DNA from 3 places in the Burkholderia multivorans ATCC BAA-247 genome. Region 1 is predicted to be linked to each of the others. Evidence: predicted binding sites of a transcription regulator. Region 1 holds the regulator's gene; each other region holds the start of a gene.
What was found. Region 1 encodes LexA, which represses DNA repair genes until DNA is damaged. Its sites were predicted from a motif close to ACTGTATNNNNATACAGT; they were not measured.

Region 1 (3,274 bases):
GCGTTGATCAGCGCGCCGCCGAATGCGGCCGAGAACGTCAGCCGGTACGACGCGAGCACACGCGGCGACGTGACGGCGGCGACGAACTGGTCCCACGACAGCGTCGCGGTCTTCAGGAACGTGGCGGCGAGCGGAATCAGAACCACGAGGCTCAAATAGGCCACCGTGATGCCGAGCGTCACGCCGAAACCGGGCAGCGCGCTCGGCTTGCGAAAGGTGTACGTGGTCATCGGATGCTCTTGCTGGGTCGATGCTCATGGGCCCGACGCGAACGCCGGCGCGACAGGTCGCGCCGGCGGCGTCCGGGACGCGGCGCACTACGTGGCGCGCCGCTGTCGTTGTCGTGTTACTGCGGCTTGTAGATCGAGTCGAACACACCGCCGTCCGCGAAATGCGTCTTTTGCGCATTCGTCCAGCCGCCGAACGTGTCGTCGACCGTGTACAGCTTCAGCTTCGGGAACTGCTTGGTCAGCTCCGCCGGCACGCTCTTCGAGCGCGGCCGATAGTAGTTGCGCGCCGCGATTTCCTGGCCCTGCGGGCTGTACAGGAAGTTCAGGTACGCTTCGGCGAGCTTGCGCGTGCCCTTCTTGTCGACGACCTTGTCGACGACCGCGACCGGCGGTTCCGCCAGAATGCTCGCCGACGGTACGACGATCTCGAACTTGTCGGGCCCGAACTCCTTGATCGACAGGAACGCCTCGTTCTCCCACGCGATCAGCACGTCGCCGATCCCGCGCTGCACGAAGCTCGTCGTCGCGCCGCGCGCGCCCGAGTCGAGCACGCCCGCGTTCTTGTACAGCTTCGTGACGAATTCCTTCGCCGACTGCTCGCTGCCGCCCGGCTTGTGCAGCGCATACGCCCACGCGGCCAGGTAGTTCCAGCGCGCGCCGCCCGAGGTCTTCGGGTTCGGCGTGACGATCGACACGCCCGGCTTGGTCAGGTCGTCCCAGTCCTTGATGCCCTTCGGGTTGCCCTTGCGCACGAGGAACACGATCGTCGACGTGTATGGCGACGCGTTGTCGGGCAGGCGTTTCTGCCAGTCCTTGTTCACGAGCCCCTTGTTGGCGAGCGCGTCGATGTCATAGGCGAGCGCGAGCGTCACGACGTCGGCCTGCAGGCCGTCGAGCACCGAGCGCGCCTGCGCGCCCGAGCCGCCGTGCGACTGCTTGAAGTTGACCGTCTCGCCCGTCTTCGCCTTCCACTCTTTGCCGAATGCCTGGTTGAAGTCCTGGTACAGCTCGCGCGTCGGGTCGTACGACACGTTCAGGAATGTCGTATCGGCCTGCGCGTGCGTCGCGACGCCCAGCGCCGCCGCCGCGCCCAGCGCGAGTGTTGCAATCAAGCGGCCCGCCCCGCTCATCAGCCCCGTCGTGCGCTTCACCATCCTTGGTTCTCCAGTGTTGTCGGTATTGCGATGTCGGGCCAGTCTATCGAACGGGCTACATGATTAAAAATAATCCTTCTTCATTTTTTAATACTGAAAAGTGCTAACGCAATACAGACGGACGGTTGCGGCAGACGAACCGGCGCATGGACGTCGCAATCGGGCGTCGGAACCGGCGCGATCGCGTCGAACTTCACGTAACACTTGAAATTCTCAAAGTACTGTATAAAAATACAGCTCACTGTCTATCCATACAGTTGAACCATGACCAAACTCACCGCACGCCAGCAGCAAGTGTTCGACTTGATCCGCCGCGCGATCGAGCGCTCCGGTTTTCCGCCCACTCGCGCCGAGATTGCGGCCGAGCTGGGTTTCAGTTCGCCGAACGCGGCCGAGGAGCACCTGCGTGCGCTGGCGCGCAAGGGCGTGATCGAGCTGGCGGCGGGCGCGTCGCGCGGCATCCGGCTGCTCGGCGGCGACGACGCGCCGCACCAGTTCACGCTGCCGCATGCGGGGCTGATGCAGCTGTCGCTGCCGCTCGTCGGCCGTGTCGCGGCCGGCAGCCCGATCCTCGCGCAGGAGCACATCTCGCAGCACTTCGCGTGCGATCCCGCGCTGTTCTCGAGCAAGCCCGACTATCTGCTGAAGGTGCGCGGGCTGTCGATGCGCGACGCCGGCATTCTCGACGGCGATCTGCTCGCCGTGCAGAAGCGCACTGAGGCGAAGGACGGCCAGATCATCGTCGCGCGGCTCGGCGACGACGTCACGGTCAAGCGTCTGATGCGCCGGCCGGGCGGCATCGAGCTGATCGCCGAGAACCCGGATTACGAAAACATCTTCGTCAAGGCCGGCAGCGCGGATTTCGCGCTGGAAGGCATCGCCGTCGGGCTGATCCGCTCGGGCGAACTCTGACATTCCGTCTCGCTCAGGAGAACACCATGGAACGCCTTGCCCGCCTGCTGCCTTTCCGTCAATTCGGTCGCCTGCGTCATCTGCGCGGCCGCACGCCCTGCGCGCCGCTGTCCGCTGCGGCGCCCGCCGGCCATGAAGTCGCAGTCGAACGGCAGGCGTCGCTGCTGCCGTCGGCGCTCCCCGCATTCGCGCGCGTGTCGCTCAATGCCGGGCTCTATCACGCGGAGCCCGCGCGGCGCGCACCGGTGCGCGTCTATCACGGTCGTTCGCGGCTGATCATGGTCGGCACGATCGATGCCGTTTGCCGCATGATCGATCGCTGCATCGCGGAGGAACGTTCGGCCGCGCAAGGCGGTCTCTGATTGCGACACGGTTTCGCTCCGGAGGTATCGTGACGCGCTCGTCGAGCCGCGGATGGCGGCTCAAACCCTTGCTGATCGTCGTGCTGGCGATCGCCGTCATCGCGGCGATCGGCTATGCCTACGCGTCGCCGTACATCGCGCTCGGCCGCCTGAAGTCGGCGATCGATGCGCGCGATGCACAGGCCGTCAGCGAATACGTCGACTTTCCGTCGCTGCGGATCAGCCTGAAGCAGCAGGTTACCGAGGAATTGATGCGCCGGATCGACGCGGTGAAGAAGGACAACCCGTTCGCGGTGCTCGGCGCGCTAATCGGTTCCGCGTTGATCGGGCCGCTCGTCGATGCGTATGCGACGCCGGAAGGCGTGGCCGCCCTGATGAGCGGTTTCCCGCCGAAAGGTAATCCCGGCGAGCGTCCGCCCGACTGGCAGGCGCAGCAGGCCGGCGGCGCACCGGCCAGCGGCGCCGCGCCGTCCGCACCCGGCGCGGCCGTGCCGCCGGCCAGCGCACCGGCTCCGGGCAGCGCGGTCGCATCGGCGCCGCCGCCAGCAGCATCCGCTCCAGCGGCGCCGCCGGCGCAGCAGCAAACGCACGCCGGCTACCGCAACATCGACGAATT
Region 2 (3,274 bases), 1.2 Mb from region 1:
CGACGCCGTTGACCGGATGAATCTGCCGTGCGAGCACGTACGCGTTGGTTTCGAGCGCGCGATCGAACGGCCCGTTCGCGATCGTCTTCGCGACGAGGTAGGTGACCGCGATGCTCATCGGCCACAGCAGCAGCAGCGGCGCGAGCATCCAGTCGAGGATTTCGCCGAACAGCGAGCGCGGACGCGCGGCTTCGGGCGTTTCGGTTTCGTCGGGCGGGGCGAACGGATTCGCGTAGCGCGCGTCGCGCGCCGCGTCCGCGGCCGACGACGGCTCGCCGGTCGGATGGCGGGAAGGGGCCGGCGTGGCCATCGCGGCGACGGCCGGGCGTCAGCGCAGCGGCGTGCCGGCTGTCGCGGGCTTCGGCGAAGCCGGATCGGCCGCGGCGGGCTGTGGCGGGGGCGCGTCGGCGGGCGCGGCCGGCACGACCTTCTCGAGACAGTAGCCGAGGCCGCGCACGGTGGCGATCCGCACGCCGCTCGGCTCGATCTTCTTGCGCAGCCGGTGCACGTACACTTCGATCGCGTTGTTGCTGACTTCCTCGCCCCATTCGCACAGATGGTCGACGAGCTGCTCCTTCGACACGAGGCGCCCGATCCGCTGCAGCAGCACTTCGAGCAGCCCGAGTTCGCGCGCGGACAAATCGAGCACGCGGTCGTTCGCATAGGCGATCCGGCCGACCTGGTCGAACGCGAGCGAGCCGTGCCGCACGACGGTCGGGCCGCCGCCGGCGCCGCGTCGCGTCAGCGCGCGCACGCGCGCCTCGAGCTCGTTCAGCGCGAACGGCTTGGCCATGTAGTCGTCGGCGCCGAGATCGAGCCCTTTCACGCGCTCGTCGACGCTGTCGGCGGCGGTCAGGATCAGGACCGGGAGATTGGAATTGCGCGCGCGCAGGCGCTTCAGCACTTCGAGCCCGGACATTTTGGGCAGGCCGAGATCGAGGATCAGCAGGTCGAAAGTCTGCATCGACAGCGCGGTATCGGCCTCGACGCCGCTCTTCACGTGGTCGACCGCATAGCCCGATTGGCGGAGTGACCGGGTGAGGCCGTCCGCGAGTATGCTGTCGTCTTCGGCGATGAGAATTCGCATGGTGCGTGACCGGTGACCGGCAGCGCGTTGGCGCCGGCACGGCTGTCTCCGAATATTCGTGTACAACGCAGCCTGATTGCGGGCTTGCACAAAACACTGTTTTTTTATACAGTGTCTGCATTCGTGGGCAGCGCTTGAAAGCGGGCGCGCCTGTTACAGACGCTGCTCATCATAGCAAAGGACGATTCATGGAAGAAAGCAAGAAGGGCTCCGGGATGACCGCCGAGAAGAGCAAGGCGCTGGCTGCCGCACTCGCGCAGATCGAGAAGCAGTTCGGCAAAGGGTCGATCATGCGCATGGGCGACGGCGAGGCGGCCGAGGACATCCAGGTCGTGTCCACGGGCTCGCTCGGGCTCGACATCGCACTGGGCGTCGGCGGCCTGCCGCGCGGCCGCGTGGTCGAGATCTACGGGCCGGAATCGTCCGGCAAGACCACGCTCACGCTGCAGGTCATCGCCGAGCTGCAGAAGCTGGGCGGTACCGCAGCGTTCATCGACGCCGAGCACGCGCTCGACGTCCAGTACGCGGCGAAGCTCGGCGTCAACGTGCCGGATCTGCTGATCTCTCAGCCGGACACCGGCGAGCAGGCGCTCGAAATCACCGACGCGCTGGTGCGCTCGGGCTCGATCGACATGATCGTCATCGACTCGGTCGCGGCGCTCGTGCCGAAGGCCGAAATCGAAGGCGAGATGGGCGATTCGCTGCCGGGCCTGCAGGCGCGCCTGATGTCGCAGGCGCTGCGCAAGCTGACGGGCACGATCAAGCGCACGAACTGCCTCGTGATCTTCATCAACCAGATCCGCATGAAGATCGGCGTGATGTTCGGCAACCCGGAAACCACGACGGGCGGCAACGCGCTGAAGTTCTATTCGTCGGTGCGTCTCGACATCCGCCGGATCGGCTCGATCAAGAAGAACGACGAAGTGATCGGCAACGAAACGCGCGTGAAGGTCGTCAAGAACAAGGTGTCGCCGCCGTTCCGCGAAGCGATCTTCGACATCCTGTACGGCGAGGGCATTTCGCGTCAGGGCGAGATCATCGATCTCGGCGTGCAGGCGAAGATCGTCGACAAGGCGGGCGCCTGGTACAGCTACAACGGCGAGAAGATCGGTCAGGGCAAGGACAACGCGCGTGAATTCCTGCGCGAGAATCCGGAAATCGCGCGCGAGATCGAGAACCGCATTCGTGAATCGCTCGGCGTTGCCGCCATGCCGGATGGCGCGGGCCACGACGAAGCCGAGGCGATGGACGAAGAAGAGTGATGGTCGGGCGCCGAGGCAAGCCTGCCGAGCCGGACGAGCGCGATACGCCGGAAGCGGCGCGCGCCGGCCGGCCAGCCGAATCCTCGGGCGCCGGCCGGCGGCTGCCGGGCAGTCATGCTGCCGCAAGCCGCACCGCGACGAGGGCATCCGACGATGCCCTCGTTTCGTTTGAGATCGCCGCACCGGACGATCCGTTCGACGACGACGAATCGTTCGATGCGCACGATCGTTCCCGCCGGCGCGTGTCCGGCCTCGGCCTTCCGCGCGATCGCGCAGCCGGCGGCACGGCATCGGCCGCGGAAGACGTCTATACGCGCAGCAGTCAGCATCCGCGCCGCACGCGCCGCGCGGGCGGTGCCGCATCCGGCGACGCCGGAGACAGCAGCGAGCGCAAGTCGTCGAAGCCGCCGCGCTCGCTGAAGGGGCGCGCACTCGGCTATCTCTCGCGGCGCGAATACAGTCGTGCCGAACTCGCACGCAAGCTCGCGCCGTACGCGGCCGAGGACGAATCGGTCGAGCCCGTGCTCGACGCGCTCGAAAAGGACGGCTGGCTGTCCGACGCGCGCTTTGCGGAGAGTCTCGTGCATCGCCGTGCGTCGCGTGTCGGCGTGGCGCGCATCGTCAGCGAACTGAAGCGGCACGCGATCGGCGACGCGCTCGTCGACGAGCTCAACGCGCAGCTGCGCGAGACCGAATGGGCGCGCGCGCAGGCGGTCTGGCGCAAGAAATTCGGTGCACTGCCGCAAACGCCGGCCGAGCGCGCGAAGCAGGCGCGCTTTCTGGCCGCGCGCGGCTTCTCGAGCGCGACCATCGTGAAGTTGCTGAAAGTCGGCGACGATTTTCCGGTCGACGATTGACGCAGCCGAGCGCGCGCGTGGCGCGCGATTTTGCTGCAATGCGATCGTTCCCCGACAGGCGGGAATAC
Region 3 (3,274 bases), on a different replicon from region 1:
CCGGCTGTCGATGCTCGACCTGATTCCGGACGGCAGCGACTGGCGCGAGACCGTGCAGCTCGCGAAGGCGGTCGAGCGCGCGGGCGCGACGATCCTCAATACGGGCATCGGCTGGCACGAGGCGCGCGTGCCGACGATCGCGACGTCGGTGCCGCGCGGCGCGTTCGCATGGGTCACGCAGAAGATGAAGGGGGAGGTCGGCATTCCGCTCGTCACGACGAACCGGATCAACCGGCCCGAAGTCGCCGAACGGATTCTCGCCGACGGCTGCGCGGACATGGTCTCGATGGCGCGCCCGCTGCTCGCGGATCCGGAATTCGTCGTCAAGGCGGCGCAAGGCCGCGCGGACGAGATCAACACGTGCATCGGCTGCAATCAGGCCTGCCTCGATCATGCGTTCAGGAACCGGATCGCCTCATGCCTGCTGAATCCGCGCGCGTGTCACGAGACCGAGCTGCAATATGCGCGCGCCACGCAGGCGAAGCGTATCGCGGTGGTCGGCGCCGGGCCGGCCGGGCTCGCCTGCGCGACCGTGCTCGCGCAGCGCGGCCATCGCGTCGACCTGTTCGACGGCGCCGCGGAGATCGGCGGGCAGTTCAATCTCGCGAAGCGGATTCCGGGCAAGGAAGAGTTTCACGAAGCGCTGCGCTATTTCGGCCGCCAGATCGAGCTGACCGGCGTCGCGCTGCATCTGAACCGGCGCGTCGAGGCGAGCGACCTGATCGCCGGCGGCTACGACGAGATCGTGCTCGCGACCGGCGTATCGCCGCGCGATCCGAAGATTCCGGGGCAGGACGGGCCGAACGTGCTCGGCTATATCGACGTGCTGACGGGCGCGCGGCCGGTCGGCCCGCGTGTCGCAGTGATCGGTGCGGGCGGGATCGGCTTCGACGTCGCGGAATTTCTCGTGCAGGACGGACCGTCGCCGGCGCTCGATCTCGACGAATGGAAAGCCGAGTGGGGCGTGACCGACCCGGCCGCGACGCGCGGCGGCATCACGCGCGCCAAGGTGTCGCCGCCGGCGCGCGACGTCACGCTGTTGCAGCGCAAGCCCGCGCCGCTCGGCAAGGGGCTCGGCAAGACGACCGGCTGGATCCACCGCGCGACGCTGAAGATGAAGCAGGTGAAGATGATCGGCGGCGTGAACTACGAACGGATCGATGCGCGCGGGCTGCACGTCTCGTACGGCGAGCAGCGCACCGGGCACGAATTGATCGAAGCCGACACGATCGTGCTCTGCACCGGCCAGGAACCGCAGCGCGCGCTGCTCGCGCCGCTGCAGGCGGCGGGGCGTTCGGTGCACGTGATCGGCGGCGCGGACCGCGCCGCCGAACTCGATGCAAAGCGCGCGATCGACCAGGGCGCGCGGCTCGCCGCGCGGCTGTAAGGCCGGCTCGCGCTTCGCACGCTCACGCCGCTTCGGCCTGCTCCGCCGCTTCCGCTTCGAGCATCGCGCGGACGATCAGATAGACGGCCGGCAGATCGTCGTCGTCGCGGCGCCAGTCGACCGGCTCGTCGATGTCGGCCGGCACGAGCCGGCTGTCGCACAGCCGGATGAACGCGTCGACGATCGCCGGATCGTTGCGGCTCACGAACCCCGCGTTCGAGAACGCGAGCGCTTCGACGTCGAGCAGCGCACGCCAGCTCATCGTGCGCTCCGCAGCGGGATGGCTGCGCCGCCGCAGGCCGAGCGCGCGCTGCGCGGGGCCGGCCACCGCGCGCTGCAGATCGGCGACCGCGCGCTGCGCGGCGCGCTCGAACTGGACAGGATTGAAGCCGGGTTGCTCGGGATCGAATGCGGATGACTGGAACATGGTCGCCTCACAAAGGTCCGTCCGTCGCGGGATGACGGAATTCGGGTCAAATGGTGCAAAAGCACTGTAAATATATACAGTGTCTCGCGCCGTTTCAAGCCCCGGACGCGATCCTGTTCGCTAGACCGCGGCGGCGATCGTTTCGCGCAGCCACCGATGCGCCGGATCGCGATGCACGCGCTCGTGCCACAGCATCGACATTTCGTAGCCGGGCACGTCGATCGGCGCGTCGACGACGCGCAGCGCAGGCGTATCGCGCACGAGCCGCTCGGGCAGCATCGCGACGAGATCGGTGCTCGCGAGCACCGACATCACGAACAGGAAATGCGGAACGGACAACACGACGCGCCGCGTCGCGCCGACCTTCGCGAGCGCCTCGTCGGTCACGCCGAAGAAGCCGCCGCCGTCCGGCGACACGATCACATGCTCGAGCGCATTGAACTGCGCGAGCGTCGGGCGACGTTTCAGTTTCGGATGACCGGCGCGGCCGACGAGCACGTAGCGCTCGACGAACAGCGGCAGCCGGCGCATGCCGGGCGGCGATCCTTCGGTCGTATGGAAGGCGAGGTCGATGTCGTTGCGCGCGGCCGCCTGCTCGATGCGCGGCGGCACGAGCTCGACGATCGCGAGCCGCGTGCCGGGCGCGGCCGTGCGCAGCGCATGCAGCGCGGGCAGCACGATCGTCGATTCGCCGTAGTCGGTCGCGGCGACGCGCCACGTGTGCGTCGCGGTCGACGGATCGAACGGCGTCGCGGGCAGCACCGCGCGTTCGACCGCCTCGAGCGCGTCGCGCAGCGGCTCGCGCAGCGCTTCCGCGCGCGCGGTCGGCCGCATGCCGCGCGGCCCCGGCAGCAGCAGCGGATCGCCGAACGTATCGCGCAGCTTCTGCAGATGCACGCTGACCGACGGCTGCGAGAGGTTGAGCTTCTCGGCCGCGCGCGTCACGTTGAGTTCGGCGAGCAGCACGTCGAGCGTCACGAGCAGGTTCAGGTCGAGTCGCTTCAAATTAGTCATGGCTATACCTGGAATATCGGAAATTCATTTCCAATATACCGGTGCGATCGGCATCCTGCAGCCAGTTCAACCGACGGAGGACCGAACATGAACGTGCTGATCGTCTATGCACACCCCGAGCCGCGTTCGCTGAACGGCGCATTGCGCGATTTTGCCGTGGCGCGTCTGGAAGCGGCCGGGCATACGGTGCAGGTGAGCGACCTGTATGCGATGAACTGGAAGCCCGCGCTCGACGCAAACGACATGATCGACCGCTCGCACGACGCGCGCTTCGATCCGGCGCTCGACTCGAAGCGCGCATACGAGACCGGCACGCAGCGCGAAGACATCGCGCGCGAGCAGGACAAGCTGAAATGGGCCGATACGGTGATCCTGCAGTTCCCGCTGTGGTGGTTCTCGATGCCGGCGATCATGAAAGGGTGGGTCGAGCGCGTGTATGCGTACGG

Region 2: recA (recombinase RecA) is a predicted target of LexA. The motif match lies at 1,183-1,200, and genes of this name have one in related genera.
Region 3: NP80_RS05115 (DUF2471 family protein) is a predicted target of LexA. The motif match lies at 1,878-1,895, and genes of this name have one in related genera.

What each region holds. Positions count from the first base shown of each region.
Region 1 covers NZ_CP009832.1:1,805,308-1,808,581, reverse strand. Annotated here, with positions in the region: gene cysT (sulfate ABC transporter permease subunit CysT) at 1-230, opposite strand, end outside; gene NP80_RS20830 (sulfate ABC transporter substrate-binding protein) at 347-1,384, opposite strand; gene lexA (transcriptional repressor LexA) at 1,649-2,296, shown strand; gene NP80_RS20820 (hypothetical protein) at 2,323-2,658, shown strand; gene NP80_RS20815 (DUF2939 domain-containing protein) at 2,688-3,274, shown strand, end outside.
Region 2 covers NZ_CP009832.1:2,973,032-2,976,305, reverse strand. Annotated here, with positions in the region: gene NP80_RS26300 (sensor histidine kinase) at 1-310, opposite strand, end outside; gene NP80_RS26295 (response regulator transcription factor) at 329-1,087, opposite strand; gene recA (recombinase RecA) at 1,276-2,349, shown strand; gene recX (recombination regulator RecX) at 2,349-3,206, shown strand.
Region 3 covers NZ_CP009831.1:629,949-633,222, forward strand. Annotated here, with positions in the region: gene NP80_RS05110 (NADPH-dependent 2,4-dienoyl-CoA reductase) at 1-1,387, shown strand, start outside; gene NP80_RS05115 (DUF2471 family protein) at 1,410-1,814, opposite strand; gene NP80_RS05120 (LysR family transcriptional regulator) at 1,935-2,828, opposite strand; gene NP80_RS05125 (NAD(P)H-dependent oxidoreductase) at 2,916-3,274, shown strand, end outside.